2 regions of the Companilactobacillus sp. HBUAS59699 genome follow, and region 1 is predicted to be linked to the other one. Evidence: riboswitches for the same ligand, from Rfam matches in the RefSeq annotation. Region 1 holds a riboswitch; the other holds the start of a gene.
The links. Region 1 has a riboswitch for thiamine pyrophosphate ahead of thiT (energy-coupled thiamine transporter ThiT). Riboswitches for the same ligand answer to the same signal wherever they lie in the genome.
Positions count from the first base shown of each region.

Region 1 (3,494 bases):
CGATGAAAGTGACTTCCAACAAGCATTGAAAGACTTGAAAGAACTAATTCTTAAACAAAATATTGGCTCTGCTGAAGATGATGTCATTCAATTTACTATTAAGACTGGTAATCGTCTTTTGACTGATGCTCAGGTGAAAGAAGTTAAGAAGACTTTTACTGAGTATCCTCAAATTGAAATCAAAGAAATTAGTTCAGAAGTTGAGTCAAAACTTGAAGTATCAAAACTTTTAAAAGCTAATAAGATGAACATTGAAACGGGCATTGTTCGTAGTGGTCAAAAGTTAGAATTTGAAGGCGATGTATTATTCTTGGGTGTCCTTCATGAAGGAGCACAGATCAGTACAGATGGATCTGTCTATATACTGGGTAAGGTAAATGGCATTGTCCAAGCTGGTTTCCCAGATAATACGAGTGCAGCAATTTTTGGCAATTTAAAGCATGCCGCTCAATTACGTATTGCTGATGTTATTGAAATAATCACGGACGAAAATGAGGGTGATCTTCATAATCATCAGTTTGCATACATTGACGATATGCACTCTATTAGTGTTAATGATTTACAAGATTACAAAGAGGTTATGAGTGAATCTAGAAAAAGGACGGTTTAGTTATGGGGATATCTATTGTTGTAACGTCTGGTAAAGGCGGCGTTGGTAAAACAACTACAACCGCTAATATTAGTTCCGTCTTAGCAAGCCTTGGCAAAAAAGTTTGTATGGTGGATCTGGATATCGGACTTAGAAATTTGGATGCTGTTTTGGGGCTTACCAACAGAATTGTTTATGACATCGTTGATGTGGCACAGAATCGAGTTGTTTTATCGCAAGCGTTGGTTCGTGATCCGAGATTTGAAGACAATTTGTATTTATTAGCGGCTTCGCAGTTTGCTGACAAGTACGTCCTTGATCAAGATTCTGTTAGAAGAATTATTACTTATTTGAAGCAAAGATTTGATTTTGTAATGATCGATTGTCCGGCGGGGATCGAGTACGGTTTTCAAAATGCTGTCACGGTTGCTGATGGGGCAATCGTTGTTACTAATCCCGAATTAGCGTCCGTCAGTGATGCTGATCGAGTGGTTGGGATTCTTGAAAGTATGAAGATGCCGATTACACCACATTTGATCATTAATCGTGTTCGTAAGAATATGATCAACAAAGGAACTTCGATGAGGATCGATGATATCGTTAATCATTTACGCATTCCATTATTGGGAGTAGTCATTGATGAAGACGATGTTATTGCTGCTTCAAATGCAGGTAGAACGGTGATTTCTGATAAGAACAGTGATGCTGGTCACAGTTATCGAAATATTGCTCATCGAATGCTTGGCGAAAGTATACCGTTAGATATTTTTAATGATGAAAAAAAGACGGGATTCTTTAGCAGAGTATTTGGTAGAAAAAAGTAACAGTGATATAATTATGTTAATTAAATAGTCAACACAGGGGGAGCCAATGGCTGAGAGTGATTAAGTTCAGACCCTTTAAACCTGTTATGTTAATACATGCGTAGGGATAGTGTTGTTCAAGTAAAAAACTCGAACTCTCTTGTGATGGCTTAAATCAGAAGGGAGTTTTTTTGTGTCAAGAAATAATAATTTGGTGGTTTTAACTGAAGGTGCAATCATTGTTGCAGCATCTACAGCACTAGCCTTCATACCACATAATCTAGGCGCTTCATCGATTTCAATTGTGTATGGTTTGATTCCTATGTCAATATATGCTTTGAGAAGAGGCCTAAAGCCGGGATTAATTGCTGGACTAGTTTGGGGACTGTTGGACCTTATTTTAAGAGGATTCAGTAGTGGTGGTTTTTTGAATCCGCTACAAGGGTTCGTTGAATATCCAATAGCTTTTGGAGCTATTGGACTTGTCGGCTTGGGAAGTATGCAAGTGAAGAAAAGAATTGAAGATGGAAAAAATCCGATAGGTTTAATAATGCTCTATTCTGGAATTGGATTCGTAGCTAAGTACTTCTTCCATTTCATTGCTGGTGGTATTTATTGGGGAATGTATGCACCAAAGACCATGAATCCATGGATCTATTCATTGGTTATCAATGGTGGAAGCTTTATTGCCAATATGATAATGATGTTTGTCCTGATGTTGATACTAAGTCCGGTTTTAAAGAAATTTATTATTGTCAAAGATTAAAAAAATAGTGTTCAAGTAGAGATTGCTTCTACTTGGACACTATTTTTTGTTTGTTTTAAATAAAGCTCATGAGTGATCCTAAGATTACTCCGCCAATTGTTACTAAAATCATTAACCAAACGACCACTTGGGTAATTTTTGTTAAAGTGCTTTTAGGCTTTTTTTCGTCGTTCAAACGTTCCACCACCTAGTATTTATATATGAAGAATATTACTTCACATGAACTAATTATGCAACAATTGTGGTGAAAATACACTATTTTTGGGATTATCCCCCACCGTTATATATGTTGATAAATCAAGTAATAAAACGTTTTACATATATCAGTGTCATTTTTCACAATATGAAGTGGTTAATTGTGGTGATTTGTGGTAAATTAGAAAGTGTTAAAGAATTGAGGTGAACTGTGGATGTTCATGGGGGAGTTTCATCACACCATTGACAGTAAAGGTCGAATAATTATCCCTGCAAAATTTCGTAAGGAAATTGGGGATATTTTTGTAATTACTCGTGGTATGGATGGCTGCTTATTTGGATATTCCATGGAACAATGGAGCAAGCTTGAGGCTCAGTTGGATAAGTTACCTTTAACAAAGAAGGATGCCCGTGCTTTTACTAGATTTTTCTATTCCGCCGCTGGTGAAATGGAATTTGATAAGCAGGGACGCGTCAACTTGTCGTCGTCTTTAATAGATTTTGCTAAATTAAAAAAGAATTGCGTAGTAGTTGGTGTTTCAGACCGAATTGAAATTTGGGATGAAGAAAGATGGAATGAATTTAATCAACAAGCTGAAGACAATTTTGAAGAAATATCGGAGAAAATGACAGATTTTGACTTCTAATGAATTTACACATAAAACAGTATTATTAAAAGAAACAATCGATGAGGTTAATCCTAGAGATAACGCCATTTTTGTTGATGCAACTTTCGGTCGTGGTGGTCACACTAAAGAACTATTGAGCCGCGTCAACAATAGTACCGTTTATGCGTTTGACCGTGATGAAGCCGCTATAAAAACTGGTGAAGAGATTGAAAATAATCCCGATATTATTGGTTCTAACAAACTCATATTGATTCGTGATAATTTTGAAAATATGAAAGAGCGCCTGAATGAATTGAACGTCACCGCTGTTGATGGTGTAGTTTACGATTTGGGTGTATCCTCTCCACAATTCGACGATGCTGTTCGTGGATTTAGCTACAAAAAAGAAGCTAGATTAGACATGCGAATGGATCAGCGCCAAGAACTTGATGCTGAAAAAATCGTCAATGACTGGTCATATAACGAATTGGTAAGTATTTTTTATAAATATAGTGACGAAAAATTCTCTAAAC
Region 1 is NZ_JAYKTV010000001.1:643,543-647,036, reverse strand. Features, by position in the region: gene U8519_RS03245 (septum site-determining protein MinC) at 1-610, shown strand, start outside; gene minD (septum site-determining protein MinD) at 613-1,413, shown strand; TPP riboswitch at 1,440-1,538, shown strand; gene thiT (energy-coupled thiamine transporter ThiT) at 1,586-2,158, shown strand; gene U8519_RS03230 (DUF4044 domain-containing protein) at 2,214-2,333, opposite strand; gene mraZ (division/cell wall cluster transcriptional repressor MraZ) at 2,569-3,000, shown strand; gene rsmH (16S rRNA (cytosine(1402)-N(4))-methyltransferase RsmH) at 2,990-3,494, shown strand, end outside.

Region 2 (3,494 bases), on a different contig from region 1:
CTATAATTGTCTGTATGATCAAAATCTCATGGGAAGTAAGTCGTCTGTTCATAAAGGAAATTCTTTTAGGTCGGACAGAGCTAAAGAGCAACTTGCTTTTTACGAGCAAAAGTATCAAAATGATTTGGATAAAAAAACTTATTTAGACTTAATAATAAATTATACAAATGATTTCTTAGATAAAATAGATATACCACGAATTAATAATCCAGTTAAATATGTTGATAAGTTACAATTCAATGATGAATTTTATGCTGCAATACAAGAAGAATCAGGTATAGCTTCGGATAAAGATATAGTTTGGATGAAATTTACTACTACCGGTCTTTTGGGTCTTGTAGCTGTGAGCAATGATATTAATTTTGAAATACCAAATGATGATAATTATGATGCTGTGAATGCTAAAGGTCAGTGGCGGTACAACTCTTCGGGCATCTTGGCACATATGTTAGATCAAAGATGGGACGAAAGTTTTGTCTTAATATTTCCTCTTAAAAATATACCAATTGCACTGTCTAGGAGTGATGTTGAGTGTGGAATAGGGAATTATTTAATTGAAATGGGCATTCCAATTATGGATTATTATTCTCACAAGTTTTAATTTAATTTTTGTACTAGGTTATGAGAATCTCTAATGAGATAATGTTGATAGAGTTATTAAACTTATCAGTTAGAGGAGGAAGACAATGTTTGATTATGAAGAATTAACATTTGAATCACTAGTGCTTACTTTTGATGAATCTAAAAGGGCGCATCAGTTAATGCATGCATCATTGATCGTTGCAGATGATAATGCGAAGGAACTATATAGTGATTTTGTAGATGCGTGTGTTTCTTATGCTAATATTAGAGCTATTTGGGCTACTTCCTCTAGTAAAGTTCGTTATGAAATTGACGAAAAAAGAACAGCTAATCATAATTTAGTGCTTAGCAGTTTGGATGCTCTGGATAGATATTTAACTAAAAGAAATATTGATACTAATTGGCGAAGTATAATCGGTAAGCAGCATTCTGGTCAGGAACGTAAACGACAAGGTGATTTTGCCTGCTATATAGCTTATATTCAAGGACTTGCTGCAAGGTAAATTTTTTTGTTGTGTATAACTTATTCAATAGCATCAAGGGAGTTGTTAATATGTGTGGAAGATTTACTTTTCAACCGTCAGATAACGAAGAAATCAACCGAATCTATCAATTGGCTGTGGATAATGGTTATGAACCCAAAACAGGAGAAGTCTTTCCCACAGATCAAACAGCAATTGTTCGGTCGGGTAAGGGACAAGTTCAAGTTGTTACGATGAAGTGGGGCTTTCCAGGCTTTAAGTCAGGACAAAATATTATCAATGCACGATCGGAGACAATCATGCAAAAGCCAATGTTTTCGGAATCATTTCTGAATAGACGTTGTGTATACCCGACGACTGGCTTTTTTGAATGGTCAGCTGACAAAGTGAAACACCGATTTAATTATGGATCTGACCCAGATACACTCTACATTGCGGGATGTTACAAAGTTTTTGACGGTGAAGCACACAGTGTCTTGTTAACAACTGCACCGAATGAATCGATGATCAAGATTCACGATCGTATGCCGTTGATCTTGCAAAAAAATCAAATCAAAGCCTGGATCTATGATCAGAAATTTGCCATTGATTTTTTGCAATCAGCAATGCCAAAATTAAAATCTGAACCATTATCTAATTAATAAAGCTCTATGCGTTAATATAATAATCGGATGAATATTTTCCGAAGAACTCAAATGTATCAAGACTTCAAGACCTGTTAATCACTAATAGTCATACTATTAGTAAATTGACAGGCTTTTTTTCATCCTGTAATCTGTGGGAGTCCTAAAGCAGCAGATGATATATCACAAGTAAATCAATTTAGGAGCAATACAATAATTTAGCAGGGGAACGCGAATGCGTTGAGAAGGTTTAACCTGACCCTTTGAACCTGTTGGCCAATACCAGCGTAGGGAGCATGTCATTAAATGACTATTTCGGCATTTCTCTATTCTGGAGAAGTGTCTTTTTTTATAAATTAAATAAAGTGGGGGATCAATATGGAAGCCAGTGTTGCAATTCAAGTTTTACCGATCGTAAATGATGAGGACAAACTGATCAGTATTGTGGATGAAGTTATTGCTTATATTTCTAGTACCGGACTTAATTATCAGGTGGGAGCATTTGAAACATCGATCGAAGGTGATTATGACGAGCTGATGGAAATAGTAAAGCAATGTCAATTGATTGCTGTAAAGGCTGGAGCACCAAGTGTTTCAGCATATATCAAAGTTGTCTATAAGCCAGAAGGAGAAGTATTGAGCATTGAAAAGAAAACGAAAAAGCACCAACATTAATGCTTATTCGATCCTTTCTTTGGTCTTGATACTAGTAATTTGGCAAGTGGTTAGTGTTCTCAAGTTAGTTCCTGACTTCATGTTGCCATCGCCATTACAAGTGGGACAGGCCTTTATCAGTGATTTTCATTTATTGATATTTCACGCCAAGATAACATTACTGGAAGCGGTGGTGGGATTGATATCAGGTGTTACTTTGGGAATAATCTCCGCTATATTTATGGATTATTTTCACGGAGTAAGAGATGCACTGTATCCGGTATTAGTCTTAACACAGACGATACCTACGGTTGCGATAGCGCCTCTATTGACGATTTGGTTTGGATTCGGGATCATGCCGAAGGTAGTTTTAATCATTATTACGATATTTTTTCCAGTATCAGTAGCGATGCTGAATGGATTTTCATCAGTAGATCAAGATGAGATACGTCTATTGCGTTCAATGGGGGCTAATCAATTTCAAATTTTTAAACACATCAAATTACCAGCTAGTCTAGGAGATTTCTTTTCAGCCATGAGAATTGCGGTCACTTATGCTGTGATCGGTGCCGTTATCTCGGAGTGGTTGGGAGGATTCGAAGGACTTGGTGTATACATGACTAGAGTTCGTAAGTCATATGATTTTGACAAGATGTTTGCGGTCATATTTTTGATCTCAATAATAAGTTTATTGTTAGTAGCGTTAGTTAATTTAATTGAAAAATACAGTATGCCTTGGAAAAGGGATTAATAATGGGGGATCAAATGAAATTTAGATGGAAAATTTTATTAGTTTTAAGTATTTTTGCAGTCTTTGCTGGATGCAGCAATAAAAATAGTTCTAAGTCAGAAGCAAAAGATTTAAAGAAAGTTACGATCGTATTGGATTGGACACCGAATACCAACCACACTGGTTTGTATGTCGCAAAGGAAAAAGGCTATTTTAAGAAGCAAGGTTTGGATGTAAAAATCGTTCAACCATCAGATGGGGATGCTAGCTCAATCGTTGCAAGTGGCAAAGCTGACTTTGGTATCTCAGCTCAAGATACATTAGCTGCTAATTATGCATCGAAGAAACCATTGCCAATTACAGCCGTAGCAGCCATTTTGCAACACAATACTTCGGGTATCATGTCTCGTAAGGGTGACGGAA
Region 2 is NZ_JAYKTV010000002.1:160,093-163,586, reverse strand. Features, by position in the region: gene U8519_RS04420 (hypothetical protein) at 1-601, shown strand, start outside; gene U8519_RS04415 (hypothetical protein) at 687-1,085, shown strand; gene U8519_RS04410 (SOS response-associated peptidase) at 1,136-1,705, shown strand; TPP riboswitch at 1,901-1,998, shown strand; gene U8519_RS04405 (thiamine-binding protein) at 2,066-2,362, shown strand; gene U8519_RS04400 (ABC transporter permease) at 2,331-3,092, shown strand; gene U8519_RS04395 (ABC transporter substrate-binding protein) at 3,107-3,494, shown strand, end outside.
Region 2: linked by a shared signal. The riboswitch ahead of U8519_RS04405 (thiamine-binding protein) and the one ahead of thiT (energy-coupled thiamine transporter ThiT) in region 1 are both predicted to bind thiamine pyrophosphate.